3 regions of the Streptomyces sp. NPDC002795 genome follow, and region 1 is predicted to be linked to each of the others. Evidence: riboswitches for the same ligand, from Rfam matches in the RefSeq annotation. Region 1 holds a riboswitch; each other region holds the start of a gene.
The links. Region 1 has a riboswitch for cobalamin ahead of ACFYWS_RS36990 (cobalamin biosynthesis protein). Riboswitches for the same ligand answer to the same signal wherever they lie in the genome.

Region 1 (10,245 bases):
GGAAGTTGGCGTTCTCGATGAGCATGCGCGCGCCCGCGCGCAGTTCGATGCCGGATGCGGTGATCAAGGGAAGTACTCCAGGACAGGATTAACGGCTGGTTGACAGGGCGGGGGGCCAATCAGCGCCGCTAATGCACCCAGAGAAGGAACGTCATACGAACCAGTTTACCGGTGACGTGCAAGCTCTTTTCCCAGGCCTGCGCGTCCCCCGTTCGGCCCTCGGATCCGACCCCGCTGACCAGGGACGTAACAGGATGAGGGGGTCGATGACCGGCGAGAAGGCGGTGCGCATGCAGTTCGACGACGACGCGCGTCTGGACACCTCGGAGGTCCAGGACGTACGCGGCAGCCGGCTTCCCGGCGGGAGGGCCACCATGGGCGGCGGGCTCGTGGGGGTGATCGCGCTCGTCCTCGGGCTGCTCTTCGGCACGGACCAGTTCGGGCTGTCCGACGGGACCACCGGCGCTCCGGCGGCGCAGATGTCCAGCGAGGCGCAGGTCCAGGAGCAGTGCCGGACGGGCTCGGACGCGAACAGCAGACAGGACTGCCGGACCGTCGCCGTGGTCAACAGCGTGCAGGACTTCTGGGGCTCGGAATTCGGCCGCAGGAGCGCCACGTACACGCCCGCCTCGACGGTGTTCTTCACCAACCAGGTCGCCACCGCCTGCGGCTCGGCGACCTCCTCGGTCGGGCCGTTCTACTGCCCCGGCGACCGGCGGGTCTATCTCGATCTCGGCTTCTTCGACGAGCTGCGCACGAAGTTCGGTTCGAGCGGCGGGCCCTTCGCGCAGGCGTACGTCGTGGCGCACGAGTACGGGCACCACGTGCAGAACCTGATGGGCACGCTGACGCGCGCCCAGGACGGGCGCACGGGCGAGAACAGCAACGCGGTCAGGGTCGAGCTGCAGGCGGACTGCTACGGGGGCGTGTGGGCGCACCACGCGACGACGACGCCCACCGAGTCCACCGGCAGGCCGCTGATCACGAGCCTGACCGACGCGGACATCCGGGACGGCCTGGACGCCGCCGCGGCGGTCGGCGACGACCGGATCCAGGAGCGGTTCCAGGGGCAGGTGACGCCGGAGACGTGGACGCACGGCTCGGCGCGGCAGCGGCAGCAGTGGTTCTACCGGGGCTTCGAGAGCGGCGACATGGACCGGTGCGACACCTTCCGGTGAGCCGCTGAGCCAGTGCGCCGCTGACCTACACCCCGCCCGTGTGGACCTGGAAGGCCGCTCTGCGGACCGCCTTCGCGAGCGCCGGGTCGGGGTGCGCGGCGGCGAGCGCGACGAGCACCTGCACCGTGCGCGGGTGCCCGACGGCGCGCACCTCCGCGATCAGCGCGGGCACCGTGGGCTGCACCGCGGCCTCCAAGTGCCGTACGAGGAGGGGGGCTTCGCCGTGGTCGGCGACGGCGGCGGCGGTGTCGACCCACAGCCAGGTCGCCTCCTCGCGGCTGAGCACCGTGTGCACGTCCTCGGGGTCGGCGCCCTCGTACTCGGCGAGCCACAGCAGGGCGTAGGGGCGCAGGTGGGAGTCGTCGGCGGCGCGGCGGACCTCGGGCTCGGCGGGGGCGCCGACGACCCGCAGCGCCTCGAAGGCGAGGCCGCGCAGCAGGGCGTCCTCGCCGCGGGCGGCGTCGAGGAGGTCGGTGACGGCGGTGCCGATGTCGCGGGCGGCGAGCCAGGCCCGGTACTCGTCGCGCGCGGCCTTCGGGCGAAGCCGTGCGCAGCCGCGCAGCATGTCCTCGGCCGACACCTCGATGTTCCCCGCCGGGGACTGGGCGGCGACGCAGATCTGCTCCAGCTTGACCCACACCGCCCAGCTGCCCAGCGGCGTGAGGGTGGCGTGCCCGTCGTCGTAGGTGAGCGCGCCCACGGCGGCGAGGCCGCGCAGGGACCAGTCGAGCAGCGGGCGGAGCGGGGTGTCCTGCGGCGGGGTCGGTTCCGGCTGGGGCCCAAAGGGGATCTCGCAGCGTTCCGTGCGCAGTTCCGTGACGCGCTGGTCGAGGAGGTCGAGGAGCTGGGTCGCGGCGACGCGGTCCGCCATCAGCTGCAGGAAGCTCAGCAGTTGCGGCACCGCCTCGACGACCTCGGCCACCGCGGCGGGGCCGACCTCCTCCGGCGCCCGGTGGACCAGCGACCAGGCGTCGAACAGGGCGACCCAGCCGCGCAGTACGGCGGTGTCGTCACGGTCCCAGGCGCGCAGCCGCCAGCCGGGCCGGGCGCTGGCTCCGTGTACCTCGACGAGTCCCGCGAGGCGGGCCGTGTCCCAGTCCGCACGGACCTGATCGACCGTCAGCCCGAGCTCGTCCGCGGCGCGGAGGGCGGTCGCGTCGGCGAGTGTGCCCTTGCCGTCGCGGGCGGCCATGTTGTTGCCGGGGCCGATCCTGGTGTCCGCCCAGCGGGCCACGCGGACGGCGGCGGCGAGGTCGCGGCGCGCTGCGCGGGCGAGCTCGGCGGGCGGCGGGGTGCCCTCCGGTGGGCGGGGTGCGGGACGGCGTGCGGCGACCGGCCGCGGGGTCGGGGCGGCCAGGGGCTGGCGGCGCGGGCTGACGAGTCGGAGCCGGGAGTCGCGCGGGGTACGGGACGTCACGAGGGGCAGTCTCTCGGTTGACCCCGCCAATTCCCAAACGGGGGGCCTGTAAAGCCGTTTCACCAACGGTTCCGGCGCCGGCTACATCAGCGGCGTCAGGAACCTTCTCAGCGCCTCCTCGTAGCCCTTCGGGTCCGCGTTCCACATCGCGTTGTGCGGGGCCTCGTCCACCTCGTGGAGGGTGACCAGGTCCGGGCGGCGGTCCGCCAGGCGGCGGGAGAGCACCCACGGGGACACCTCGTCGCCGGGGCCGTGGACCAGGAGCGTGGGGACCTTGAGGGAGCGCGGGTCCGCGGCCTCCGAGAGGCGGTCGCCGCTCAGGCCCGTGCGGCCCTGCGCGGCGCGGACCGCGAGCGGGAGCAGCGGTCCCGGGGTGCGGCGGGCGCGGGCCAGGGCGCGCAGCGTCACCTCCCAGCTGAGCACCGGCGAGTCCAGGACCAGGCCCTTGACGCGGTCGCGCAGCGCCGAGTGGGCCGCCGCGTGCAGGGCCATCGCGGCGCCCGTGGAGAAGCCGAGCACGATGACGTCGCGGGCGCCGTAGCGCACGGCGTAGCGGATCGCCGCGTCGAGGTCGCGCCACTCCGTCTCGCCGAGGTGGCCGAGGCCGTCCGGGGAGCGGGGCGCGCCGAGGTCGCCGCGGTAGGCGAGGTCGAGCACCGGGAACTGGTGGTGGTGCAGGAACTCCATGAGGTTCATGGGGTGTTCGCGGGTGGTGCCGAGGCCGTGCACGGTGATCACCCATGTGTCGCGGGTGCCGGGCACGAACCAGGCGGGCAGCGCGCCGAGTTCGCCGGGCACGTCGACGTCGGCGTGGTCGAGGCCGAGTGCGGCCTTGGGGTCACCGATGTGCACCTGGGGCGTGAGCCAGGCCCTGGCGCCGGGTTCCAGGGTGCCGTGGGTGACCCGCTCCAGGCGGCGTACGACGGTGTCGGCGGAGGTCGTGGCCGATTCGACGACCGGGCCGACCACCGCGTGGTAGCCGTCGCCCCGTAGCCCGTAGGTGCCGGGGCGCAGCGAGGCCAGGTCGCGGGTCAGGGTGACCTGGCCCGCGGCGGTGGCGTGCACGGTGAGTCTCGGCTCGGTGGGCAGCGGGCGGCCCGGGGCTGCCTTGAGCGCCGCGTCGCTGGCCAGGCGGCCGACGGCGATCGCGGCGGCCGAGGCCCCTATGACGGTGGTGACGGCAGCGGCCGTCGCTCTGGCGGTGCGCACCCGTCCAGTGTCGGCGTCCGCGCCCGCCCCGGCCAGTGGGGCGACGGCTACGGGTGACGCGAACAGCGCGAACCGGTCACCGGGTGGCGCCCCGCTGCCCGTATCCGCTCAGCCGCTCCTCCACCTCGCGCAGCTGCTCCCCGGTCAGCAGCGACGGGGTCAGGCCGGGGACGGAGTGGGCGGTGAGCCACAAGCGGCACATCCACTCCAGTTGGGCGGTGCGGTCGTAAGCGGCGGCGAGAGTGGCTCCGTATGTGAGAGTGCCGTGGTTCTGGAGCAGGCATCCCGTGCGGTCGGCCAGGGCGAGCAGCATGTTCTCGGCCAACTCCTGGGTTCCGTACGTGGCGTAGGGGGCGACCCGGACGGGGCCGCCGAGCGTCGCGGTCATGTAGTGCACGGGTGGGAGTTCGGGCACGAGCGTGGAGACCGCGGTGGCGTGCACGGCGTGGGTGTGCACGACGGCGCGGGCGTCGGTGTGCCGGTAGACCGCGAGGTGCATGGGGAGTTCGCTGGTCGGCTTCAGGGCGCCGGCCCGCCGTTCGCCGTCGAGGCCGACGGCGACGAGATCGTCCGGGCCGAGGTCCTCGTACGGGACGCCGGTCGGTGTGACGAGGACCGTGTCGCCGTCCGCCCCGCCCACTCGTACCGAGACGTTGCCCGAGGTCCCGACGACCAGGCCGTCGGTCACCGTCCGACGGGCCGTCAGCACCAGTTCCTGCCAAGCCTCGTCGAGTTCCTGAAGCTGTGTCATGGCGCGCATCCTGCCAGCCGCCCGGAGCGTGGCCGGGGCGGATCCGTACGGAGTCCGATCTTCCGGAATGCCCCATATGGGGATTGATCACTCTCTGATGTTATTTGGCTGACCTTGGCCGGGTAATTAATGATCTCTCGCTACTCTCTGGGAGTTCCCTGGGGATTTGTCATGCACGTCGTCACTTTCGGGGGGTATTCATGGCTCTCAGTCTCACCGCGTCCCCGCGCCGCCGCCGCGCCGCCGCACTCACGTCCGTCGCCGCACTGACCATCGGCGGCACCCTGCTCACGGAGCTGCCGGCACAGGGCGCGGGCAAGCCGCGCGGGAACGACGTCTCGTCGCACCAGAAGAACGTGAACTGGCAGAGCGCGAAGAACAAGGGCGCCCGGTTCGCCTACGTCAAGGCGACCGAGTCGACGAACTACCGCAACCCCTACTTCTCCCGGCAGTACAAGGGCGCCCGGAACGCGGGCATCATCCGCGGCGCCTACCACTTCGCGCTGCCGCAGAAGTCCTCCGGCAAGGCGCAGGCCTCGTACTTCGTGCGCAACGGCGGGGCCTGGCGGCGCGACGGCTGGACGCTGCCGCCCGCGCTCGACATCGAGTACAACCCGTACGGCAAGGGCAAGCACCCCTGCTACGGGCTGCGGAAGTCGACGCTGGTGTCCTGGATCAAGTCCTTCAGCAACGAGGTCGTACGCAAGACAGGGCGCCGTCCGGTCATCTACACCAACGCGCGATGGTGGAAGCAGTGCACCGGCAACAGCGGGGCGTTCGCCGGCAACCACGCGTTGTGGCTCGCCCGGTACGACAAGAGCGCGGGCGCACTCCCGGCGGGCTGGACCTACTGGACGTTCTGGCAGTACGCCGACAAGGGCCGGCTGCCAGGTGATCAGAATCTCTTCAACGGCTCGATGACCCAGCTCAAGCGGTTCGCGAGGGGGTAGCCGAAAGACCCGGCCGAAGGTCCCCGGAGCCCCTGGTTCCGGGGCTGCGGGCACCTCGAACCGGAACCCGCGGCGCCACCTCGCGGCAAGCGGAGCGAGGCCCCTCCGGTTCGGGTCACCGCGACGCCCGACCCAGTTCATCTTCCGTTCACTCGGGCTCTTTACGTTCCAAGAGCCACTGACGTCCAACCGAAGCCTGGGTAAATGGAACACATCACGCTGCTCCTAGCGATCGTGATCGTTACCGCGCTGGTCTTTGATTTCACCAACGGTTTCCACGACACCGCCAACGCGATGGCGACGACCATCTCGACAGGCGCTCTCAAGCCGAAGACGGCGGTGGCCATGTCCGCCGTGCTGAACCTCGTCGGAGCATTCCTCTCCGTCGAAGTCGCGAAGACGATCTCCGGCGGCATCGTCAATGAGGACGGCCTCAAAACAGAGGTCATTTTCGCGGCGCTTGTGGGCGCCATCCTCTGGAATCTGCTGACCTGGCTGCTCGGCCTGCCGTCCAGCTCCTCGCACGCCCTGTTCGGTGGCCTCATCGGCGCCGCGGTCATGTCGATGGGCTGGTCCTCGGTCAACGGCGGCACGGTCGTCTCCAAGGTGCTGCTGCCCGCGGTGGCCGCGCCGCTCGTCGCCGGCATCGCCTCGATGCTGGCCACCCGCCTCACGTACCGCATCAGCAAGAAGACGGACGAGCGGGCGACCGCCAAGGGCTACCGCGCCGGGCAGATCGCCTCCGCGGGCCTCGTCTCCCTCGCGCACGGCACGAACGACGCGCAGAAGACGATGGGCATCATCACCCTCGCCCTGATCACCGGCGGGGTCATCGCGCCGGACGCCGACCCGCCGATGTGGGTCATCGTCTCGGCCGGTGTCGCCATCGCGCTCGGCACCTACCTGGGCGGCTGGCGCATCATCCGCACCATGGGCAAGGGCCTCACCGAACTCGCGCCGCAGCAGGGCTTCGCCGCGCAGACCAGTGCGGCGACCGCGATCCTCGCCTCCTCGCACCTGGGCTTCTCGCTCTCCACCACGCAGGTCTGCTCCGGCGGTGTGATGGGCGCGGGCCTCGGCCGCAAGGGCGGCGTCGTCCGCTGGTCGACCGCCTCCCGGATGTTCATCGCGTGGGGTCTGACGCTGCCGGCCGCGGGCCTGGTGGGCGCGGGCGCCGAGTTCCTGACCAAGCAGGGCCCGTGGGGCATCGGTCTCACCGCCGCGCTGCTCGTGATCGGCTCCGGCATCATCTGGAAGCTGTCGCGCCGCAACTCCATCGACCACACCAACGTGACGGCGGACGAGCCGCACGCCGCCCCCGCCCAGGAGGCTCCGGGCGTCGTGACGACCGCGATCGCCTCGGTCACCCCGCCGCCGACGGGCACGGTCGAATCGGCCGAGTCCGAGGCGAAGATCTCCGACCGCCCGAAGGCCGGTGCGGTGAGCGACCCCGCGCGCCCCGCCGGCGCCACGCTGTAGTGCAGAAGGAAGCAGGGCAGGAATGAACATCGACTGGGCGGCCCTCGGCTCCGTCTTCGGCGTCTCTCTCGTGGTCACCGTGGCCCTCGTCGGCCTGTTCACCCTCGGCATCGTGGGCCTCTCCAAGCGGGAGTCGGCGGCGCGCGACGGTGGCTCGGCGGCGGCTCTGACGTCCGGGGCGTATGTCTGCTTCGCGCTGTGCGCGGCGGCCGTGGCCTACGGGATCTATCTGATCGTGGCCTGACAGGCAGTCATAGGTGAGCGGGGTGCGGGACGTGCGACGTCCCGCACCCCGCTTGCGTGATCAACAGCAAGTTGACGTGCCAACTCGGAGCGTGGTGGACTTCCCCCGCCATATACGGCAGCAGTTGAGGAAGCCGGTGCGAATCCGGCGCGGTCCCGCCACTGTGAACCCCCTGCATCACTCGGGGTGAGCCAGGAACTCTCGCTGCCGGTCTCTTCGAACCAGGGCGTGGACACCCTGAGTGAGGACACCTACCGCCATGTTCGCCCCGCGCGGCACTTGGCGGCACGAGCGCGTGTACGCGTGCGGTGCCGCCGCCGGAATCTTCGCCGACCTTCTTCTCGGCGATCCGCGCCGTGGGCATCCCGTCGCCGGATTCGGACGCGCCGCCTCGGCCGTCGAGCGCGGCCTGTGGCGGGACCACCGTGGCGCGGGCGCCCTGCACACCGCGGTGTGCGCCGGTGGCGCCGCCGCTCTCGCCGCTGCCGCCTCCCGTGCCGTACGCCGCTCCCCCGCCGCCACCGTCGCGCTGACGGCCGCCGTCACCTGGGCCGTCGTCGGCGGCACCTCGCTGGGCCGGGAGGCGCGGGCGGTCGGATCCGCGCTCGACGCCGGGGACGTGGAGCTCGCGCGGGAGCTGCTGCCCCGGCTGTGCGGCCGCGACCCGCAGGGGCTCGACGCCGACGGGATCGCCCGCGGCGTCGTCGAGTCCGTCGCGGAGAACACCTCCGACGCCGTCGTGGGCGCGCTCGTGTGGGGCGCGCTCGGCGGGGTGCCGGGCCTGGTCGCCTTCCGCGCCGTGAACACGCTCGACGCGATGGTCGGGCACAAGTCCGTGAAGTACCGGCGGTTCGGCTGGGCCTCGGCCCGCCTCGACGACGTGGCGGGCTGGCCGGGAGCGCGCCTCACCGGCGCCCTGGCGGTCCTCGCGGGCGGCAGGCCCCGGCAGGCGCTGGACGCGTGGCGTGCGGACGCGCGGCGCCATCCCAGCCCGAACGCGGGCGTCGTCGAGTCCTCCTTCGCGGGGGCGCTCGGGGTGCGGCTCGGCGGGACCTTGGCGTACGGCGGCCTGGTCGAGCACCGGCCGGTGCTGAACGCGCCGGGGCGCGCGGTCGAAGTGCGTGATGTGGATCGGGCCGTGCGCTTGTCACGGCGGGTGTCTCTGTTGGCGTTGGGAGTCTGTGTGGGTGCGCGACTGGTACGAGCACGGGGGCGGCGATGACCGGCGGAGGACTGCTCGTCGCCGGAACCACCTCCGACGCCGGGAAGAGTGTCGTCACCGCCGGGATCTGCCGGTGGCTGGTGCGCCAAGGCGTGAAGGTCGCGCCGTTCAAGGGGCAGAACATGTCCCTGAACTCGTTCGTGACCAGGGAGGGCGCCGAGATCGGGCGCGCGCAGGCCATGCAGGCGCAGGCCGCGCGGGCGGAGCCGAGCGCGCTCATGAACCCCGTCCTGCTCAAGCCCGGCAGCGACCGCAGCAGCCAGGTCGTCCTCATGGGCAAGCCCGTGGGCGAGCTGAGTGCGCGCGGCTACCACGGCGGTCGGCAGGCGGCGCTGCTCGACACCGTCGTGGGGTGCCTGGAGGAGCTGCGCGCCACCCATGACGCCGTGATCTGTGAGGGCGCCGGGTCGCCCGCCGAGATCAACCTGCGGCGCACCGACATCGTGAACATGGGGCTCGCGCGGGCCGCGCGGCTGCCGGTGCTCGTCGTCGGCGACATCGACCGGGGCGGTGTCTTCGCCTCGTTCTTCGGGACCACGGCGCTGCTCGCGCCGGAGGACCAGGAGCTGCTCGCCGGGTACCTCGTCAACAAGTTCCGCGGCGACGTGAGCCTGCTGGAGCCGGGGCTCGACATGCTCAAGTCCCTTACCGGGCGCGACACTTACGGTGTCCTGCCGTTCCAGCACGGTCTCGGCATCGACGAGGAGGACGGGCTCCGGGTATCCCTGCGGGGCTCCGTACGGGAGTCGGTCGTAGCGCCGCCCGTGGGCGAGGACGTGCTGCGGGTCGCCGTGTGCGCGGTCCCTCTGATGTCGAACTTCACCGATGTGGACGCGCTGGCCGCCGAGCCCGGTGTCGTCGTGCGGTTCGTGGACCGGGCCGAGGAGCTCGTCGACGCGGACCTGGTCGTGGTGCCGGGCACGCGCGGCACCGTGAAGGCGCTGGAGTGGCTGCGTGAGCGCGGGCTCGCGGACGCCCTCGCGCGGCGGGCCGCCGAGGGGCGGCCCGTGCTCGGTATCTGCGGTGGCTTCCAGCTGCTCGGCGAGACGATCGAGGACGAGGTCGAGTCGCGGGCCGGTGTCGTCGACGGGCTCGGGCTGCTTCCCGTACGCGTACGGTTCGAGGCCGAGAAGACCCTCTCCCGGCCGGTGGGCGAGGCGCTCGGCGAGTACGTCGAGGGGTACGAGATCCATCACGGCGTCGCCGAAGTGCTGGGCGGCGAGTCCTTCCTGGACGGGTGCCGGGTCGGGTCCGTGTGGGGGACGCACTGGCACGGCTCGCTGGAGTCGGACGGCTTCCGGCGGGCGTTCCTGCGGGCCGTCTCCGACGCGGCGGGGCGGCGGTTCGTACCGGCGCCGGACACGTCGTTCGAGGCGCTGCGGGAGGAGCAGCTCGATCGGCTCGGGGATCTGATCGAGCGGCATGCGGATACGGACGCGCTCTGGCGGTTGATCGAGGGGGGTGCGCCGGCGGGGTTGCCGTTCGTGCCGCCGGGAGCACCGGGGACGCCGTGATGGGAGGTCGCCCCCGCCACCCGCCCCCCTTTGCACCGTTCCCCGCGCCCCTGGACACGTTTTACTCACTGGAGGTTGTCGGCTGATGCCCACCCCTTACCCGTTCACCGCCGTCGTCGGGCAGGACGATCTGCGGCTTGCCCTGTTGTTGAATGCCGTGTCGCCCGCCGTTGGCGGTGTGCTCGTGCGCGGGGAGAAGGGGACCGCCAAGTCCACCGCCGTACGTGCCCTGTCCGCGCTCGTGCCGGGCGTCGACGTCGTCTCCGGATGCCGGTTCTCGT
Region 2 (10,245 bases), on a different contig from region 1:
GCGGCAGGAAGTGTCCGAACGCCCCGAAGCTCACCACCAGGTCGAAGACCTCACCGAAGGGCAGTGCCAGCGCGTCCGCTCGCACGCAGTCGGCCGCCGGCTCACCGCGCCTCGCGACATCCAGCATCCCGCCGCTGAAGTCGACGCCCACGGCCCGCCCGACACCCGCCTCACGCAGCACGCGCAGGCCCGCCCCCGTGCCGCAGCACAGGTCGAGCCCGGTGTCGTACGGGCCGAGTCCGGCGAGCGTGCGGCCCACCGCGTCCAGCACGACATCCGGGGTGCGGAACGGTGTGTGGTCGAATTTCGGCGCCAGCAGGTCGTACCCCCGCTCGACCGAGGACAGTGCCTGAACGGCCAGCTCGCGGAGGGTGGGGCCCTGATCGGTGAACATGGCGGATCAGCATAGGGCGTGCCGGGGCCGACGTCGGGGCTTGCCGCGCGGCAGGCTTCTGGTGGTACGGTCTTAGCGGTACATGTGCTCGCCCGTTTCGAGGCGCCGGTACCGAATCTCTCTCTTCAGCGCTCCTGGTTCGACGGTGTTCCCGTCGCCATACTGCGCACGTCATCCCTGGTCAGCGGCTTCTGGCGGGCTCTTCACCCGTCGCCGTACCCGCCAGGTTCTCCTCGGCCGCGGGGCGCGCTCAGCCGCCCCCGCCACTCGCCGGATCCCACCCCTTCCCTGCCTCTGTATGCCTGCCGCGTCCGCGGCCCGGCCCGCGAAAGGACCTGTGATCACCATGACCACGGCCACCACCACGAGCACCACCCCCGCCCCACCCCAAGAATCCGTCCGCGCCGCCGGCGTCCTCGACATCGGCGGGAACGGGGCCGGTTTCCTGCGGGCGGCCGACCTGGAGCCCACGTCGCACGACGTCCAGGTCCCCGCCCACCTCATCCGCCGACTGGGCCTGCGCAAGGGCGACTTCGTCGAGGGGACGTGCGGGAAGCCGCGCGGCCTCGTACACGTCGAGACCCTCGACGGCGCCCCCGCGGACGCGAGCCGCCGCCGCCCGCACTTCGCCGACCTCACCCCGCTCCACCCCAGCGAGCGGTTCCGCCTGGAGCACCCGGCCGCGGGGCTGGCCGGACGGGTCGTCGACCTGTTCACGCCCGTCGGCAAGGGGCAGCGCGGCCTGATCGTCGCCCCGCCGAAGACCGGCAAGACGGTGCTGCTGCAACAGCTCGCCGCCGCGTTCGCCGCCAACCACCCCGAGGTCCACCTCATGGTGGTGCTCGTCGACGAGCGCCCCGAGGAGGTCACCGACATGCGCCGCTCCGTACGCGGCGAGGTCTACGCCTCGACGTTCGACCGCCCGGCGAAGGAACACATCGCGCTCGCCGAACTCGCGGTCGAGCGCGCCAAGCGCCTCACCGAGCGGGGCCGCGACGTCGTGATCCTCCTCGACTCCCTCACCCGGCTGTGCCGGGCGCACAACAACGCCGCCTCCACCAGCGGCCGCACCCTGTCGGGCGGTGTCGACGCGGCCGCCCTGCACGGGCCGAAGCGCTTCTTCGGCGCGGCCCGCGACGCCGAGGAGGCCGGTTCGCTGACCATCCTCGCCACCACCCTCGTCGACACCGGTTCCCGCGCCGACGACTACTACTTCGAGGAGCTCAAGAGCACCGGCAACATGGAGCTGCGCCTCGACCGCACCCTGGCGCAGCGCCGCGTCCACCCGGCCGTCGAGCTCATCCCCTCCGGCACCCGCCGCGAGGAACTCCTGTTCCCCGCCGCTGAGTTGAGCGTCGTCCGCGGACTGCGGCGCGCCCTCCAGAGCCGCGACCCGGCCGCTTCCTACGAGGCGCTTCTCGACAAGCTGCGCCAGACCCCGGACAACGCCACGTTCCTGCGCCAGGCCCGGTCCACGGTGCCGGCCGCCTGACCCCGCCCCCGAATGCGCTACCGAATACGTAATACTCGACACATGAACGCGAGTATTACGCGCCGCGGAGGGGGCCCCTCGATCACCATCCGGCGGGCCACCACCCAGGACGCCCGGCGCCTCACCCGCCTCGTGCGCGGCTCCAGCGCCTACCGGGACCCCTACGCCTCCATGGTCGCGGGCTATCGAGTGGGGCCCGACTACGTAGAGGCGCACCACGTCTACGTAGCGGTGGATCAGGCCGACGGGCGGGTACTCGGCTTCTACGCGCTGCTCACCGAGCCGCCGGAGCTGGACCTGATGTTCGTCGCGGACGAGGCGCAGGGCCGGGGCATCGGCCGGCTGCTCGTCGACCACATGCGGGAGCGGGCCCTCGCAGCCGGCCTCGATCACGTACGCGTCGTCGCGCACCCGCCCGCCGAGGGCTTCTACCGCGGCATGGGCGCGCACCGCACCGGCACGGTGCCCGCGCGCCCGCCGGCCGTCGCCTGGGACCGACCCGAACTCGAATTCCCCATTCCCCCCGCCGCCTGAGGGGTTCCGCCCTTGCCCGGTACGGCGCACACTCATGGGCGTCGGAATGCGGCAAGGAGGCCACATTGGGCAGCAGTCAGGCACGCGCCGAGGCGTTCGACGTGATCGTGGAGATCCCGCAGGGCTCACGGAACAAGTACGAGATGGACCACGATCTCGGCCGGATCCGGCTCGACCGGATGCTGTTCACGTCGACGCAGTACCCCGCGGACTACGGCTACATCGAGGGCACGCTCGGCGGCGACGGCGACCCGCTGGACGCGCTCGTCCTGACCGGCGACGCGACGTTCCCCGGCTGCGTCGTCGAGTGCCGGGCGATCGGCATGTTCGTGATGAGCGACGAGAAGGGCCCGGACGAGAAGGTGCTGTGCGTCCCCGCGCACGATCCTCGGCACGACGCGACCCGGGACATCGGGGACATCCCCGAGTTCGACCGCCTGGAGATCACCCATTTCTTCGAGGTCTACAAGGATCTGGAGCCGGGCAAGTCGGTCGCGGGGTCCCACTGGGAGGGCCGGGAGAAGGCCTACGAGGAGATCCACCGGGCCCGCGAGCGCGCTTTTGAGTAGGTAGTAGGGTGGTCGGGCCGTGGTGCTCGGGAAGCCGGTGACAGCCCTTCAGGGGCTCATTCCGGAGCGGCCCTCGCCACTGTGATCGGGTTTCGGACAGCGCCGTCCGGAGCGCGTCGTTCCACCCTGTACGCCACTGGCGGCCGTCGGCCGCTGGGAAGGCCGGAGCGGCGGGCACACCCGTAAGCCAGGAGACCGGCCGCGGCATCTCACGAAGTGATCCACGAGGTGCTGGAGCGTGATCGACGCATGACCCTGCCCGGGAACTCCCAGAATTCCCCTGCCCTGAACTCCCCTCCCCCTGCCTTCCGTTGGCGCCGCGAGGACACGCTGCGCACGGCAGGACTGATCGCGGTGATCGCCGCGCTGCACGTCGTCGCGTTCGGCGTGCTGTTCCTTCTCGTCGTCCCCGAGCACTACGAAGTGGGCAACAAGGCCTTCGGTATCGGCCTCGGCATCACGGCGTACACGCTCGGCATGCGGCACGCCTTCGACGCCGACCACATCGCGGCCATCGACAACACCACCCGCAAGCTGATGGCCGACGGCAAGCGACCCGTCTCGGTCGGCTTCTGGTTCGCGCTCGGCCACTCCAGCGTGGTCGTCGCGATGGCGGCGCTCGTCGCGGGCGGCGCGGCGCTCGCGGGCACGCTGCTGAACGACGAGTCACGCACCCACCAGGTGCTCGGCGCCGTCGGCACGACCGTCTCCGGTACGTTCCTGTACCTCATCGCGGCGCTCAACCTCGTGGCCCTGATGGGCATCCTGAAGGTCTTCAAGGCGATGCGCGCGGGCTCCTACGACGAGCGCAAGCTGGAGGAGCACCTGGACTCCCGCGGGTTCATGAACCGGATCCTCGGCCGCTTCACCAAGTCCATCACCCGCCCGGGGCAGATGTTCCCGCTCGGCTTTCTCTTCGGGCTCGGCTTCGACACCGCGACCGAGGTGACGCTGATGGTGATGGCGGGCAGCGGCGCCGCGGCGGGCCTGCCGTGGTACGCGATCCTGTGCCTGCCGCTGCTGTTCGCCGCGGGCATGAGCCTGTTCGACACGCTCGACGGCACGTTCATGAACTTCGCCTACCAGTGGGCGTTCTCCAACCCGGTGCGCAAGGTGTTCTACAACCTCACCATCACCGGTCTTTCGATCGCGGTCGCGTTCTTCATCGGCACGATCGAACTCGTCGGCGTCCTGCACGACAAGCTCGCCCTCAGCGACGCCGTCACCGGGTGGATCGCCGGGCTCGACCTCGACAACGTCGGGTACGTGATCGTGGGCCTGTTCGTGGCCGTGTGGGCGGCGGCGATCGCCTACTGGCGGCTGGCGAGGGTCGAGCAGCGCTGGTCGGCGAGGCTCGCCGACGGCGCGTAATTCGGTTGCCGGGATGCGCGGCCGACTGCTGCACTGAGCTCCACGCGGCAGCCGGCCGCGCACCCCGACCGTGAGGACCGATCCATGCGCACTGCAGACATGTTCCTTCAGAAGGCCCCTGCCCTCTCCCTCAAGGACATGACTGCCAGTGCACACCCTGAATCTGGGCATTCTCGCGCACGTCGACGCCGGTAAGACCAGCCTGACCGAGCGGCTCCTGCACACCGCAGGGGTGATCGACGAACTCGGCCGGGTCGACGACGGAAGCACCCGCACCGACTCCCTCGACCTGGAGCGCCGGCGCGGCATCACCATCAAGTCGGCCGTGGTGTCGTTCCCGGTCCGCGGCACGAGCGTCAACCTCGTGGACACACCTGGCCACCCCGACTTCATCGCCGAGGTCGAGCGGGTGCTCGGGGTGCTCGACGGGGCGGTGCTCGTCGTCTCTGCCGTGGAGGGCGTGCAGGCGCAGACCCGCGTCCTGATGCGGACACTGCGCCGACTGCGCATCCCCACCGTGGTGTTCGTCAACAAGGTCGACCGCGCGGGCGCCCGCGAGGCATCACTCCTCGACGACCTGCGCCGCAAACTGGCTCCCGCCATGGTCCCGATGAACACGGTGACACGCGGCCTCGGCAGCCGGGACGCGCTCTGTGTCCCCTACGTCGCCCATGACACGGACCATCGCGCCCGCCTGGTCGACGTACTCTCCGCCCGCGACGACGCGCTGCTGGAGGCGTACGTCAAGGACGAGGAGTCGGTCACGTACGCCTGGCTGCGCGACGCGCTCGCCGAGCAGACGGCGCGGACCGAGGCGCATCCCGTGTACTTCGGCTCGGCGATGACCGGGGCGGGGGTCGACGCCCTCGTGGACGGCATCACACGACTGCTGCCTCCCGCCGAGGAGCTGCCCCAACTACCGCTGTCCGCACGCGTGTTCAAGGTGGAGCGCGGCGCGGCCGGCGAGAAGATCGCGTACGCCCGCGTGTTCACCGGGACGCTGCGGGTGCGCGAGCGGCTCGCGCTGCCCGGCGGCGGGGAGGACCGGGTGACGTCGGTGCGCGTCTTCGCGGACGGGGCTGACACACCGCGTACGGAAGTGGGCCCCGGGCAGGTGGCGCGCTTGTGGGGACTCGGCGGAGTACGCGTCGGGGACGACCTCGGTGAGCCCCAAGTGCCCGTGAGAGAGCACCACTTCGCGCCTCCGACCCTGGAGACGGTCGTCGACCCGGAGCGGCCGGGGCTGCGCGGCGCCCTGCTCGCCGCACTCACCCAGCTCGCCGAGCAGGACCCCCTGATCGGCCTGCGGCAGGACGACATCCGCCAGGAGATCTTCCTTTCGCTCTACGGCGAGGTGCAGAAGGAGGTCGTGCAGGCCACGCTCGCCGAGGAGTTCGGGCTCGCCGTGACGTTCCGGGCGTCGACGCCGCTGTGCGTCGAGCGGCCGACGGGCTCCGGTGCGGCGGTCGAGGTCATGAAGGGCGAAGGGAACCCGTTCCTGGCGACCATCGGCCTGCGGGTCGATCCGGCGCCGGTCGGCTCGGGCGTCGCGTTCCGGCTCGGCATCGAGCTCGGCTCCCTCCCCCTGGCCTTCATCAAGGCCATCGAGGAGACCGTGCACAGGACACTGCGCCAGGGGCTGCTCGGCTGGCAGGTCACCGACTGCACGGTGACGCTGACGCGCTCCGGATACGCGCCACGACAGAGCCACGCGCACGCCGTCTTCGACAAGTCGATGTCGAGCACGGCGGGCGACTTCCGCGGGCTGACCCCGCTCGTCCTGATGAGCGCACTCGCCCGCGCGGGCACGGCGGTGTGCGAGCCGATGCACCACTTCCGGCTGGACATCCCGGCCGATCTGTACGGGGCGGTACTGCCGGTGATCACCCGGCTGCGGGCGGTGCCGACGGGGCAGCGGACGGACGGCGGGGCGTGGACGACGGTCGACGGACTGATCCCCGCGGCACGGGTGCGCGCCCTGGAGCAGCAACTGCCGTCCCTCACCAGGGGCGAAGGGGTCCTGGAGGCCTCCTTCGACCACTACGCCCCGGTCCGCGAGGACACCCCGCGCCGCTCCCGCACGGACCACGACCCGCTGCACCGCAAGGAGTACCTGCTGCGGGTGGTGCGCGGGGCGGGGGCGCGGACGGCGTGAAGGTTCTGGGTCGATCCGGGACGGTTGATTCCGGGCCGTTCGGCCCACCGCGAGGGCCCCTTGGCCCCGTCCGCCGTGGGCCGGGCGCTGAGATGCTGCGGTATCGAGCCTCCCGTGCCTTCGCCCTCCCGCCGCGGTGCACGGTCGAGGCCGAGCACGGGCCCGCTGTTCGCAGAAGGGGGAGCCGCGAATGGCGGGCCCGTCCGCGCCGCCGCCCAGGACGGGCCGCCCCGGCTTCGCACCCGCGTCCGCCGCGCCGTGGTGACAACTCGCGCGCAAAACGGCTCAATCGGAGCGATAAAGTAGCTCGTCAACCCGCACACGCCCGATCACTCAGGAGTGCCTACGTGTCCGTAGCCATCGACTCGTCCGACGCCGCCACCCCGTCCGGCGACACCGCCCTCGCGGAGCCCGTGCCCGCGCCGGCCGTCGCCCCGGACAGCAGCGCCGCCGCACCCGCGAGCGAGGAGACGGCCGAGCCCGGCGACACCGCGAACATGTGGACCCCGCCGACCACCGAGACCCCGGACGCCGCTGCCACGGACGACACCGCCCCGGCCGCCGAGAGCGGGTCCGACAGCGCGTCCGACAGCTTCTGGACGCCGCCCACGGAGGTCCCCTTCGCGGAGAGCTCCGAGGCCGACGCCGACGAGGAGGCCGACGACGACCCGGCCCCCGGCGACGTACCGGAGTCCATCACCCGCGATGCCCACGAGTTCGGCGTCTACGCCCGCACCGGAGGCTGGGCCTTCGCCCTGAAGGTGGCCCGCAGCGTACGTCCCGGCGGGCAGCCCGCCGGGGAGTCGTCCAAGGTCTCGGCGCGGAGGTTCGCCGCGCTCGCGGGCTGTTCCCCCGACCGCGTCATGCGGTTCTACAAGGCGTGGGACAGCGCGGCGGACGACGGCGTGGTCCCCCAGTTCGAGTCCCTGGAGCCCGGCGCCGACATCGAACTCCCGGACGCCGACGTCTGGTTGTCGTACTACGTCTCCCGCAACAGCGCGACCTCGGTGCGCGGTCAGGCGATCACCGAGGCCGCCGCGGCCGAGGGCATCCGCCCGACGAAGGCCCTGGAGGTCGCGGAGAACCCGACCGCGCTGCGGGCCGCGATCCTCGCCGACCCCGGCACCGCGGAGGCCGCCCGCAAGGCGCTGATGGACCGCCTCGACGAGGACCCGGTGCTGCGCACGGGCATGGCGCGCGACATCGTGCGCACGGACGACCTGAAGAAGGCCGTCGCCGAGGAGACCAAGACCGGCGGCCAGCTCGAGTACGTGCGCAAGATCGCGGAGGAGGGGCAGGTCAAGACCCCCGCGGGCCAGAAGATCGAGGCGTCCCCCGCGCTGCGCGAGGAGGCCGAGCGGCATCTGTCCCTCATCGACGAGCTGGACGAGGACGAGGAGGCGGGCGAGTGGGCCCGCGAGGCGTACGACACCGTGCGCACGCTCGTCGCCGAGACCGTCGAGAAGGACCCCGAGCTGCGGGTGCAGGAGCGGCGCGCGAAGTTCTACAGCAGTCTGCAGAAGGCCACGAAGGCCTTCGAGGAGCTGACGTTCGACGACGTCGCCGCCGAGGAGATCGACGACATCGTGGAGGACGACATGCTGCAGCGCCTTGAGGAGCTGCAGTCGGCGATCACGATGTGCATCACGGCCCTGCAGTCGGCCCAGAAGAAGGACTGACCCATTCAAGCCCCTGCGGCGCTTGAGCAGCGGGGCCCGGGGCAGAGCCCCGAGACGTAGGGCCGGACGACGTCAACCGTCCGGCCCTACCCAAGGATCACGTCACCAGATCCGCACCCGGTCCCCCGGCGCGACCCACAACCCGTCCCCCACCTTCGTGGCGAACGCCTCATGGAACTCGTCCAGGTTCCGCACGATGTTCGCCCGGAACTCCGGCGGCGAGTGCGGGTCGATCGTCAGGTACTGCTGCTCCTGCTCCGTGCGCCGCTTCGTGCGCCAGCAGTACGCCCAGTTCATGAACAGCCGCTGCGTACCGGTGAGTTCACCCTCGGTCGGCACGGGGGCGTCGCCCAGCGCGATCTTGTACGCGGTGTGGCCGATGGTGAGGCCGCCGAGGTCGCCGATGTTCTCACCGACGGTCAGCGACCCGTTGACGAACTCGCCCGGCAGGTTGCGCGGCGAGAACCCGTCGTACTGCTTGATGAGCGCCTTCGACTTCGCTTCGAAGGCGGACTTGTCGTCGGCGGTCCACCAGTCGTTCAGGTTGCCTTGTCCGTCGTACTGCGCGCCCTGGTCGTCGAAGCCGTGGCCGATCTCGTGACCGATGACGGCGCCGATGCCGCCGTAGTTCTCGGCGGCGTCGGCGTCCGGGGAGAAGAACGGCTTCTGCAGGATGCCGGCCGGGAAGCAGATCTCATTCGTTCCCGGGTTGTAGTAGGCGTTCACGGTCTGCGGCAGCATGAACCACTCGTCGCGGTCGACCGGCGCGCCGATCTTCGCCATCTGCCGGTCGTGCTCGAAGGCATCGGCGGCGTACGCGTTGGCGAGCAGGTCGTCGGGGACGACGGCGAGCCCCGAGTAGTCACGGAACGCGTCCGGGTAGCCGATCTTCGGCCGGAACGTCGCGAGCTTCTCGTACGCCCGCTCCTTCGTCTCGTCCGTCATCCAGTCGAGGCGGGAGATGGACTGGCGGTACGCCTCGAGGAGGTTGGCGACCAGCTCGTCCATGAGCGCCTTGGAGCGCGGCGGGAAGTGCCGGGCCACGTACTCCTTGCCGACGGACTCGCCGATGGCGCCCTCGACGAAGGCGACGCCGCGCTTCCAGCGGGCGCGCAGCTCCGGCGTGCCGTTCAGCGTGCGTCCGTAGAACTCGAAGTTGACGCGCACGAACGGCGTCGACAGGTACGGCGCGGCGGAGCGCAGCACGCGCGCGAGCAGCCAGTCGCGCCACTGCTCGACCGGCACCTCGGTGAGGACCGCGGAGAGGTGGGTGAGGTAGGAGGGCTGGCGCACGCACGACTCGGCGAGGGTCTCGTCCTTGCCGCCGAGCCCGGTGACGTAGCTCCGCCAGTCGAACGCCGGGGCGAGCGCGGTGAGTTCGTCGAAGGTCGTGAGGTTGTACGTCTTCTGTACGTCGCGGGTCTCGGCGCGCTCCCAGTGCCCCTCGGCGAGCCGGGTCTCCAGGGCGAGGACGGTGCGCGCGGCGGCGGCCGGATCGGTGTGCTCGCCGAGCGTGAACAGCTCGGTCAGGTACGCCTCGTACTTCTCGCGGATCTCGGCGAACTTCTCTTCGCGGTAGTACGACTCGTCGGGCAGGCCGATGCCGCCCTGGAGGATGTTGAAGAGGTAGCGGTCGGAGTTCCGGTCGTCGCTGTCGATGTAGGCGCCGAACAGGCCGGAGCCGCCCTTGCGCTCGAAGCGGCCGAGGAAGCCGGCCAGCTGCCTCACGTCACTGAGCGCCGCCGCCTCCTCGATCAGGGGGCGTACCGGGTCGAGGCCGCGGGCCTCGACGGCCTCCTCGTCCATGAACGACGCGTACAGGTCGGCGATCTTTCGCGCCTCGTCCGCGTCCAGGCTTGTGGGGCCGCCGGCCGCGATCTCCTGAATGATCTCCTTGACCCGCTGCTCGGCCACGTCCACGAGCTCCACGAAGGGGCCCCAGCTGGAGCGGTCGTCGGGGATCGGCTCGGTCTCCAGCCACTGGCCGTTGACATGCCCGAAGAGATCGTCCTGCGGTCGGATCGCCGGGTCCATGCCCGGGCGTGCGTCAT
Region 3 (10,245 bases), on a different contig from region 1:
CGTTCACGGACGAGTATCCGGCGACGATCGTCAGCGCCAGGATCGAGAGCGCGAGGGCGGCGCCCCAGGTCGGCCACGCCTTCATGCCGCTGAGGATCGGGTACGTACCGAGGGTCGTGCCGACGCCGAAGAAGATCAGCACCGGGCGTCGGCCGACCCGGTCCGAGATGTATCCGCCCAGCGGCAGCAGCACCAGGAAGACGCAGAGCGCCGCGAAACTCACCCAGGACGCCTGCTCCTTGGGCAGGCCGACGCTGTTGACCAGGTAGCTGTTGAGGTACGTCGTGTACGTGTAGTAGGCGACCGAGCCGCCGAGCGTCAGGGCGAACACCAGCACGGCGGCGCGCCGCTGCCGCCACACCTCGCGCAGGGTGCCGCGCCGTTCCTGTACGTCCCCGGCCTCCGCCTTGACGTACGCCTCGGTCTCGTGCATGCCGCGGCGCAGATAGAAGACGGCGACGGCGCCGAGCGCGCCGATCACGAAGGGGATGCGCCAGCCCCACTGCGTCAACTGGTCCTCGCTGAGCAGGGTTTGGAGCACGATCAGGATCACGAGGCCCGCCAGCTGGCCGAGCGTCACGGAGACGTACTGGAAGCTGCCGCCGAGGCCGCGCCGGTGCCCCGCCGAGACCTCGGTGAGGTACGAGGCGCTGGCCGCGTACTCGCCGCCGACGCTGAGGCCTTGCAGCAGGCGGGCCACGACGAGGACGACGGCGCCGGTGTAGCCGGCCGTCGCGTGGTCGGGGGCGACGGCGATCATCAGGGCGCTCACCGACATCAGGCCGACGGTGACGGTGAGGCCGGTCTTGCGGCCCTTGCGGTCCGCGAGTCTGCCGAGCAGCCAGCCGCCGACGGGCCGGGCGAGGAAGCCGACGGCGAAGACGGCCGCGGAGTTCAGCAGGGAGGCGGTGGGGTCGTCCGCGGGGAAGAAGCGGCCGGAGAAGTAGACGGCGAAGGTGGCGTAGACGAACCAGTCGAACCACTCGATCATGTTGCCGATCGAGCCGACCATGATGTTCCGGACGTAACCGCGCTTCTGCGCGGCCGTGCCGGATTCCGCTCTTGGGTTGACCGGGCGACTCATCGTCGAACCTCGCTGGGGAAGGTGGCGGCGGGGGCGGTGAGGACGTCCCAGAGGGCGGGTTCGCCGGCCGCGATGGCCAGCCGGCCCAGCGCGACGGCCTCGGCCTGCTGCGGGACGGGGGTGTCGCGCCAGGCCCAGAGGCGGCGCGTGTAGCGGTGCAGCGGGTACTCGGCGGTGATGCCGAGCGCGCCGTGCAACTGGTGGGCTCTGTGGGCCACTTCGGTGGCGGTGGACGCGGCGGTGATCCGGGCGGTGGCGGCTGCGGCGGTCAGCTGGTGGGCATCCTTTTGAGCGCTCGCGTCCGCGCGGTGGATGTCGCGGGCGTGGTTCAACGCGGCTTCGGCCTGCAAGAGGTGGACGCGCATGGTGGCGAGGTGGGCGGCGACGGCCGGGATCTTCAGGAGCGGTGCGCCGAACTGCTGGCGCCGGGTCACGTGCCCCGCGGTCAGCTCGTAGGCGCCCTCGGCCGCGCCGAGCAGGGCGGCCGAGCGGAGTACGGCGAGGCGGGCGCGGATGTGTGCGGGGGACGGTGCGCCGGGCGGCAGCGTGTTCACCGGTGCGGCGGTGAGGTCGATGGCTTCGTAGGGGGTGCCGCACAGGGCGGGTCGGGGCGGGTGGCGGGTGACGCCGGGGCCCGTGAGGTCGACGGTCCACGGGCCCGCTGCGGATGTTCCTACGATCTCGGCCGCCGGGACCAGCAGCAGGGTGTGCGCTCCGGACGCCCAGGGGACGGCGGGCAGTTGGGCGGTGAGTGTGCCGTCGGCGGCCGGCTCCGTGATGTCTGCGGGGAGGAGGGCGAGTGTGGTCGCCCCCGTGGGGAGGGGGGCGCCGGAAGCCAGGCACCAGTCGGATGTGGCGGACTCGGCGACCGGGGTGGTGACGGTGTGCCGGGCGAGCGCGTGGGTCAGGGCGAGGAGGTCGTCGAAGGTGCCGCCCGACCCGCCTGCCGACTCGGGAACGTCCAGGCGTGTCATGCCCAGTTCGGCGAGTCGCTCCCACAGCGCGAACCCTGACGCGTCTTCCGTGGCGGCCGCGTCCGCCGCGAGTCCGCGTACGACCTCGCGGAGTTCGTCGGCGTACTCGCTGGTGATGGTGGGCTCGCGGCGCCGGGCCTGGCTGGGGGTGGTCATGCGCGGGTCTCCTCGCGGGCGATCAGGGACAGCAGGACGTCGGAGGCGCCGCCGCGCAGGCCGAACGCCGGGGCGGCGAGCAGCGCCTGGCCGAAGTGACTGTCGGCGGTGGGCGGCAGGCCCCCGGATGCCTCGCGGAACGCCTCGACGACGTCGTTCTCGAAGGCGTTGCCCAGGTACTTCAGGGCGGCGGCCTCTCGGACCGGGGTCTCCCCGCGGTCCATGGCGGAGGCCACGTCCCAGCAGAGGCGGCGCAGCACGGTGAGCCGGGCGGTGAGGGAGCCGACCGAGGCCGCGATAATGTCCGGGACGGCCGCCCCGGATTGCCCGTCGCGGGTGGCCTCGGCGAGCAGGGCGACGAGAAGGGGATAGCTGGACAGAACGCGTTCGGCGCCGCCGCGTTCGAAGGAGAGCTGCCCGACGACCTGGCGCCAGCCCTCCCCCTCGGTGCCGATGAGGCGGCCTTCCGGGACGAACACGTCCTCGAACCGCACCTCGTTGAAGTGGTGTTCGCCCGCCAGGTCGGGGATGGCGCCCGTGCTCACCCCGTCGGCGTCCATGTCGACGACGAACTCGCTCAGCCCCTGGTGCTTGCGTTCGACGTCCTCCCGCGCGGTGGTGCGGGCCAGTACGTAGGCGTGGGTGGCGTGGTGGGCGTGGCTGGTCCAGATCTTGTGGCCGCTGAGCCGCCAGCCGCCCGCGACGCGGCGTGCGGTGGTGCGGACCGAGGCCAGGTCGGAGCCGGCCTCGGGTTCGCTCATGCCGAGGCAGAAGACGGCGTCGGTGGCGGCGATCCGCGGCAGGATCTCCTCCTTGAGCGCGGTGCTGCCGTGCCGCAGGATGGCGGGTCCGATCTGCCGGTCCCCGATCCAGTGCGCGGCGACGGGGGCGCCCGCGCGCAGCAGTTCCTCGGTGACGGCGAGCCGGTCGACGTTGCGCAGGGCGTGGCCGCCGTACTCCTGCGGCCAGGTCATGGCGGTCATCCCGCGGCCGGCCAGTTCGCGGCTGAAGTCGCGGTCGAAGGAGCGGAGCCAGGCGTCGCTGCGGGGTGTGTAGCGGCCGGCCTCCCGCCACTCGGCGGCCAGGGCGCGGGCGGCGGCCCGAGCGGTGTCGGTCGGGGACATACGGGAGGTGCCTCCTGAAGCTGAAGGTCCGGTGGTGGGGAGGGGCGTGGGCGGCCGTCAGGAGCCCGTGTACGTACCGGTGCGCTTCTCGCGGAACGCGTCGTAGGCCTCGCGGGAGTCGTCCATCGATGTCACCACGGCCATGTGGGAGGAGATCAGGTCGAGCGCGGTGCGCAGGTCGTGGTGGGCGCCCTGGCGCACGGCGCGCTTGATGATGGCGAGGGCCGCGGGCGGGCGGGCCACGAGGCGGGCGGCGAACGCGTACACCTCGTCGAGGAGGTCCGCGTCGTCGAAGACGTCCTCGACGATGCCGAGCCGCTTGGCCTCGGCCGCGTCGACGAAGTCGCCGGTCCACAGCAGGCGCAGCGCTGCCGCCTGGCCGACGACGCGGGGCAGCAGCCAGCAGCCGCCGTCACCGGGGACCAGGCCGACCTTGATGTAGCCCTCGCAGAAGCGGGCGGAGCGGCCGGCGAAGCGCAGATCGCACAGCAGGGCCATGTCCATGCCCGCACCGACGGCGGGCCCGGTGACGGCCGCGAGGACCGGCTTGTCCAGGTCCTCAAGCGCCCGTGCGACCTGGTGCACCCGCTCGGTGAGCAGCCTCTTCTCCTGGATCGGGGTGCGCTGCTCGCCCTTGAAGTCGGCGAGGTCGACACCGGAGCAGAAGGCGTCGCCTGCGCCGGTGACGACGATGACGCGCACCTCGGGGTCGGCGTCGGCGCGGCGCAGGGCCTCGGCCCAGGCGTCGGCCATGTCGAGGGTGAACGCGTTCTTCCGGTGCGGGCGGTTGAGGGTGATGGTGGCGATGTGGTCGCGGGTGGAGTACAGGAGGTCTTCGTCCGCGGACATGGCGGATCCTTCCGTCGGGTGGCTGTTCTCAGGCGGCGGTCGCGGCGGTCGGCTCGCGCGCCACTCCGGTGTCGAAGAGGGCGGCGGCCTCCGTGCCGGGCAGGCCGAGCTCGGCGAGGACCTCGCGGGTGTGCTCGCCCAGGTGCGGGGCGGGGCGCAGCGGGCCCTCGTCCTCGCGCGGGGACGCGCCGGCGGCGGGTTCGGTCATCCGGACCGGTGGCCGGCCGAGCAACAGCGGCCCCTCGGTGGGGTGTTCGGTGCGCTCGAAGAAGCCGGTGGCGCTCAGGTGCGGGTCGGTGAAGAGATCGTCGAGTGTGTTGACGCGGGTCGCGGGTATGTCGCGGGCGTCGAACTCGGCCTGCCACTCGGCCGTGGTGCGCAGCAACAGCTCGGCGTTGACCATCGAGTAGAGGGTGTCGATGTGCTCGGTGCGCTCCGTGATGGTGCGAAAGCGCGGGTCGTCGGCGAGCGCGGGGCGGCCGATCGCGGTGAAGAAGGCGCGCCACTGGGCGTCGGTGTAGATCATGACGGCGAGGTGGCCGTCCTTGGTGCGGCACGGGCGTCGGTGCGGGGAGCTGGTGCGGGCGTAGCCGGTGGGGCCCGTGGGCGGGTCGAAGACGCGGCCGCCCTGCTGTTCGAGGAGGGTGAACGAGGCCATGGTCTCCAGCATCGGGACCTCGACGGCGCGGCCCCGGCCGGTGATCTGACGCCCGTGCAGCGCGGCGAGCACGGCCGCGGCCCCGTACACGCCGACCGTCTTGTCGGCCGCGGCCTGCCGCACGTACTCCGCGCCGCCGTCGCCGCCCTGGAGTGCGGCGACGCCTCCGGCGGCCTGGATGACGTCGTCGTAGGCCGGCCGGTCGGAGTCGGGGCCGCCGGCGGCGAAGCCGCGGAACGCGCAGTGGACGAGGCGCGGGTTGCGGGCCAGGGCGGACTCGGCCGTGAGCCCGAGGCGGCGGGCGGCCGCGGGGCGGAGGTTGTGCACGAGCACGTCGGCCGAGTCCACGAGGGCGGCGAGGACGGGCGCCGCGCCGGGCGCCTTGAGGTCGAGGGCGGCGCTGCGCTTTCCGCGGTTGGTGTTGAGGAAGGCGGGGCCCATGCCATTGCCCCGGGTGTCGCCGATGTAGCGGACGACGTCGCCTGCGGGCGGCTCGATCTTGATGACGTCCGCGCCCCACTGGGCGAGCAGCAGGGTGCAGTACGGGCCCATCAGTGTCGAGGTGATGTCGACGACGCGGACGCCGTCGAGCGGCCGGCCCGCGGGAGATCCACCGCCGCTCTCCGCCGCCACTGCGGCTTCGGAATTGTCTACCGATTCTGCCGGTTCCTTCGGCGCCATCGCCGAGTCCTCCTCTGAAATCGGCCGCTGATGGCGTGCATTGAAGCCATCAACAGGTTTCATTTCGGGGCGTTCACCACTGAACGGGACATCCATCCGAGCAAGATTGGATGCAATCTGACTCACGGTGCGGCATCATGTCAATGCCCCAGTCGGCACAGGGGAGTTAGAGTCGACAACCCTCGGAGGGAAGGCAGGCAACAGTGACGGCTCAGGCGGGGGCGGAACGTCTGGACGCGGTGTCCGGTGCGGTGGCCCAGGTGGTGGAGGAGTTGCGGGCGATGCTGTTCGCGCGCGATCTGACGCCGGGCAGCCCGGTACGGCAGGAGGCGCTGGCCGCGCGACTCGGGGTGAGCCGGGCACCGGTCCGCGAGGCGCTGCGGGTGCTGGCCAGCGAAGGCGTCCTCGATCACGTCCGCAACGTCGGATACCGCGTGAAGGTACTGACCGCAGCCGAGTTCGAGCAGACCTATTTGATGCGGCGGGTCCTGGAGGCAGAGGTACTGCGTCGACTGCCGCCCTTCTCGGCCTCCGCCCTGGAGCGACTCTCCGCCGTGAACGAGCGGATCGCGGAGGCGTCGGCCCGCGGCGACCTCACCGCCATGGCCCGCCTCAACTCGGACTTCCACTTCCGCATGTTCACCGCGTCGGGCCTGGACCTCGTCGTCGCCGAGCTGCGCCGCGTCTGGCAGCTGAGCGACGGCTACCGGGCCTACCTCCTGCACGACCCGACGTCGCAGAAGCGGATCGTCGACGAGCACGCGGAGATGGTCGAGGCGCTCCGCGTGCGGGACCACGAACGGCTCGTCTCCCTCATGGACCACCACCGGGACGGAACGCGCCCCCAACTGGAAGCGGTCTTCACACCCGCGTGATAGCTTCGCTGAGCCAGTCGTACCTTTGTGTGTTTTTCTACGCACACGGGTCAGGGAATCCGGTGTGAACCCGGAACTGACGCGCAGCGGTGAGGGTGACGGGCGGAGCCACTGCCACTGGGCCGGCACATCGGTCTGGGAAGGCGCTCCGCGCGGACGACCCCGAGTCCGAAGACCTGCTGGCGGCCTCCAGTGCCGCGTGGCGTGGGGGCGGACCGTAGGCCGGCTCCGCGTATGAGCCCTGGACGCGAAGGAACTTCCGTGCTGTTCGCACGTCAACTCCGCCGATGCGCACCGCTGTTGGCGCTCACCCTACTGCTCACCGGGTGCGGCACGACCGCCGCCACCGAGGACGGTGCCGCCGGTGGCGGCGGTGTCACGCTCGACAACTGCGGCAAGAAGGTGCGGGTCGAGCACACCCCACGCCGGGCCGTCGCCCTCGACCAGGGCTCCGCCGAGATCATGCTCTCGCTCGGCCTGGAGGACCGGATGGCCGGCACCGGCACCTGGACCGACCCGGTCCCCGAGGAGCTGGCGAAGGCCAACGCGAAGGTGCCGCGCCTGGCCGACCGCTACCCGTCGTTCGAGAAGGTCCTCGGCACCGAACCGGATTTCGCCGCCGCCTCCTTCACGTACACCCTCGGCAAGGGCGGTGTGGCGCCGCGCGCGGAGTTCGAGAAGCTCGGCGTGCCCACGTACCTCTCCCCCAGCGACTGCACGGGCAAGGACAACGGCGACGGGGACGGCGTGCGGACCAAGACCCTGGGGCTCGACGTCGTGTACGGCGAGATCCGCGATCTGGCGCGCGTCTTCGACGTGGAGGAGCGCGGCGAGAAGCTGATCGACAGGCTCAAGTCCCGGGTGCGCACGGCTACTTCGGGGGTCGACGCGCATGGCGTGGACGTCCTGTACTGGTTCGCCAACTCCGACTCGCCCTACATGGCGGGCTGTTGCGGCGCCCCCGGCGTCATCACCAAGGAACTCGGGGCGCGCAATGTCTTCGACGACACGCGCGCGGAGTGGCCGCAGGTCAACTGGGAGACCGTCGCCGACCGCGATCCAGATGTGCTGGTCATCGGCGATCTGACGCGCCGCTCGCAGTCCGCGGAGTCGGCCGCGCAGAAGATCAGGTTCCTTGAGTCCAACCCCGTCACCAAGCACATGACCGCCGTGAAGAAGAAGCGGTACGTGCGCCTGAGCGGGCAGGCCATGAACCCGACCATCCGGACGGTCGAGGGCGTGGAGCGGGTGGCCGCGGGGCTGCGCGAGTTCGGGCTCTCGCGGTGACGGCCCGCACGGTCGCGGCTCACGCGGTACCGGCGGCCTTGCCGCGGGCCTCGCCCCGGTTCTCCGTTCGCGCCACGCTCGCCTGGGCGGTCGCCATCGCCGTGCTGTGCGCCTCCGTGGCCTTCGCCATCACCCTCGGTCCCGCGCAGATCCGGGTCGGCGACGTCTGGGCCGCGGTCGGTGACCGGATGGGCCTCGCGACCTCGGATCTCTCGCCGATCCGGGACGGCATCGTATGGAATCTGCGGCTGCCGCGGACGCTGCTCGCGGCGGTGTGCGGGGCGGGGCTCGCGGTGTGCGGCACGGTGCTTCAGGCGCTGCTGCGCAATCCGCTCGCCGACCCGTTCGTGCTCGGTGTCTCGTCGGGGGCGTCGACCGGGGCCGTGCTCGTGGTCGTGCTCGGGCTCGGCGGGGGCGCCGTCTCGGTGTCGGGCGGCGCGTTCGTCGGCGCCGTCTGCTCCTTCGCCCTGGTGCTGGTGCTCAGTCACACGCTGGGCGGCAGCACGGACCGGGTGGTGCTGTGCGGGGTCGCGGCGATGCAGCTGTTCTCGGCGCTGACCTCGTTCGTCGTGCTGACCTCGGCGGACGCGGAGACCACACGCGGTGTGCTGTTCTGGCTGCTCGGCTCGCTCAGCGGGGTCGGCTGGACCGAGGTGTGGCTGTGCCTGGCCGTGCTCGCCGTCACGCTCGTGGTGTGCCTGGCGTACGGGCGCACCCTGGACGCGTTCGCCTTCGGCGCGGAGGCGGCGGCCACGCTCGGTGTCCGGGTGGCCCGCACCCGGATCGTGCTGCTGTGTGTGACGGCGCTGCTGACGGCGGCCCTGGTCAGTGCGGCGGGCGCGATCGGCTTCGTCGGCCTGGTGCTGCCGCACGCGGCGCGCGCCCTGGTGGGTCCGGGGCACACCAGGCTGCTGCCGGTGACGGCGCTGGCCGGGGCGGTGTTCCTGGTGTGGGTGGACACGGTGGCGCGGACGGTGCTCGAACCGCAGGAGGTTCCGGTGGGTGTGGTGACATCGCTGATCGGTGTGCCGGCGTTCGTGCTGGTGCTGTACCGCGGGCGGGGTGTTCGGTGACGGCGGGGCTGCGCGCGGAGCGCGTGTCGTGGTCGCCGGGTGGCACGCTGGTGCTCGACGGGGTGTCCGTGGCGCCGGAGCCCGGCACCGTCACCGGTGTCCTGGGGCCCAACGGCTCGGGCAAGTCGACTCTGCTGCGTCTGCTGTCCGGGGTGCTCGCCCCGGACAGCGGCGTCGTCACCCTCGACGGTGACCCGCTCGCCTCGGTGGGCCGCCGGCAGGCCGCGCGGCGCATCGCCATGGTGCAGCAACAGTCCGACGCCCAGGTCGAGTTGACCGTCGCCGACGTCGTACGTCTCGGCCGGGTACCGCACCGTCGCGCCTGGCAGCCCGCTTCGGCGACCGACGAGGCGGCCGTGCGCTCCGCCCTGGAGCGCAGCGGACTCGCCGACCGGGCACACCGCCTGTGGCACACACTGTCCGGCGGCGAGCGCCAGCGGGTGCAGATCGCGCGGGCGCTCGCTCAGGAGCCGCGCGAGCTGCTGCTCGACGAGCCGACCAACCACCTCGACATCCAGCACCAGCTCGAACTACTCGACCTGATCGGCGCGCTGGGCATCACGTCCGTCGTCGCCCTGCACGACCTGAACCTCGCCGCCACCTACTGCGCGCGCGTCGTCGTGCTGCGCGAGGGCCGGGTGGTGGCGGCCGGGGAACCGGGCGACGTACTGACCGAGGAACTGATCGCCGACGTGTACGGGGTGCGCGCCGAGGTCACCCGCCCCGGCGCCCGCCCGCACATCCGCTACTTGGGCACGACGACGCCTGCGTGAGCGGGGTCACTCGAAGCGCTCGGTGTCCCCCGCCCCGCGCCGTACGATCTCGGCCTCCCCGCCGGAGAAGTCGATGACCGTGGTGGGCACGGTGCCGCAGTCGCCGGAGTCCACGACGGCGTCCACCACGTGGTCGAGCTCCTCCTTGATCTCCCAGCCCTGCGTCAGCGGGTCCTCCTGGCCGGGCAGCAGCAGCGTGCTGGACAGCAGCGGCTCGCCGAGCTCGGTGAGCAGCGCCTGCGTCACCACGTGGTCGGGGATGCGCACGCCGACGGTCTTCTTCTTCGGGTGCTGCAACTGCCGCGGCACCTCACGCGTCGCGGGCAGGATGAAGGTGTAACTGCCGGGCGTGGCCGCCTTGATGGCACGGAACACGTCATTGTCGATCTGGACGAACTTCCCCAACTGGGAGAAATCCTGGCAGACCAGTGTGAAATGGTGCCGGTCGTCGAGCTGTCGGATCTGGCGGATCCGGTCGACGCCCGCCCGGTTGCCGAGCCGGCAGCCGAGCGCGTAGCAAGAGTCCGTGGGGTAGGCCACGAGCGCGCTGTCGCGGATGCCGTCGGCGATCGCGGAGATGAGGCGCGCTTGCGGGTTTTCTGGGTGCACGTCGTAGTACCTGGCCATCCGGCGAGGGTACGGGATCGGACGCGCCACGCCGGGGTACACGAGGGGCGAATCGGGCACGTACGCGCGACAATCCCGACACCG

Region 2: another riboswitch for cobalamin. It lies ahead of ACFYWS_RS11400 (HoxN/HupN/NixA family nickel/cobalt transporter); the one in region 1 lies ahead of ACFYWS_RS36990 (cobalamin biosynthesis protein).
Region 3: another riboswitch for cobalamin. It lies ahead of ACFYWS_RS17615 (ABC transporter substrate-binding protein); the one in region 1 lies ahead of ACFYWS_RS36990 (cobalamin biosynthesis protein).

The regions. Positions count from the first base shown of each region.
Region 1 is NZ_JBIAQB010000017.1:56,608-66,852, forward strand. It holds gene ACFYWS_RS36950 (ABC-F family ATP-binding cassette domain-containing protein) at 1-67, opposite strand, end outside; gene ACFYWS_RS36955 (neutral zinc metallopeptidase) at 291-1,178, shown strand; gene ACFYWS_RS36960 (hypothetical protein) at 1,204-2,595, opposite strand; gene ACFYWS_RS36965 (alpha/beta hydrolase) at 2,677-3,804, opposite strand; gene ACFYWS_RS36970 (class II aldolase/adducin family protein) at 3,881-4,564, opposite strand; gene ACFYWS_RS36975 (lysozyme) at 4,756-5,505, shown strand; gene ACFYWS_RS36980 (anion permease) at 5,710-6,984, shown strand; gene ACFYWS_RS36985 (hypothetical protein) at 7,007-7,228, shown strand; cobalamin riboswitch at 7,306-7,450, shown strand; gene ACFYWS_RS36990 (cobalamin biosynthesis protein) at 7,488-8,450, shown strand; gene ACFYWS_RS36995 (cobyric acid synthase) at 8,447-9,964, shown strand; gene ACFYWS_RS37000 (putative cobaltochelatase) at 10,050-10,245, shown strand, end outside.
Region 2 is NZ_JBIAQB010000003.1:452,097-462,341, reverse strand. It holds gene ACFYWS_RS11420 (class I SAM-dependent methyltransferase) at 1-394, opposite strand, end outside; gene rho (transcription termination factor Rho) at 693-1,886, shown strand; gene ACFYWS_RS11410 (GNAT family N-acetyltransferase) at 1,929-2,420, shown strand; gene ACFYWS_RS11405 (inorganic diphosphatase) at 2,486-2,989, shown strand; cobalamin riboswitch at 2,979-3,208, shown strand; gene ACFYWS_RS11400 (HoxN/HupN/NixA family nickel/cobalt transporter) at 3,239-4,360, shown strand; gene ACFYWS_RS11395 (GTP-binding protein) at 4,509-6,515, shown strand; gene ACFYWS_RS11390 (hypothetical protein) at 6,863-8,194, shown strand; gene ACFYWS_RS11385 (M13 family metallopeptidase) at 8,297-10,245, opposite strand, start outside.
Region 3 is NZ_JBIAQB010000005.1:334,181-344,425, forward strand. It holds gene ACFYWS_RS17585 (MFS transporter) at 1-1,084, opposite strand, end outside; gene ACFYWS_RS17590 (acyl-CoA dehydrogenase family protein) at 1,081-2,214, opposite strand; gene ACFYWS_RS17595 (acyl-CoA dehydrogenase family protein) at 2,211-3,338, opposite strand; gene ACFYWS_RS17600 (enoyl-CoA hydratase/isomerase family protein) at 3,396-4,187, opposite strand; gene ACFYWS_RS17605 (CaiB/BaiF CoA transferase family protein) at 4,216-5,478, opposite strand; gene ACFYWS_RS17610 (GntR family transcriptional regulator) at 5,730-6,401, shown strand; cobalamin riboswitch at 6,410-6,600, shown strand; gene ACFYWS_RS17615 (ABC transporter substrate-binding protein) at 6,636-7,688, shown strand; gene ACFYWS_RS17620 (FecCD family ABC transporter permease) at 7,685-8,761, shown strand; gene ACFYWS_RS17625 (ABC transporter ATP-binding protein) at 8,758-9,534, shown strand; gene ACFYWS_RS17630 (L-threonylcarbamoyladenylate synthase) at 9,541-10,161, opposite strand.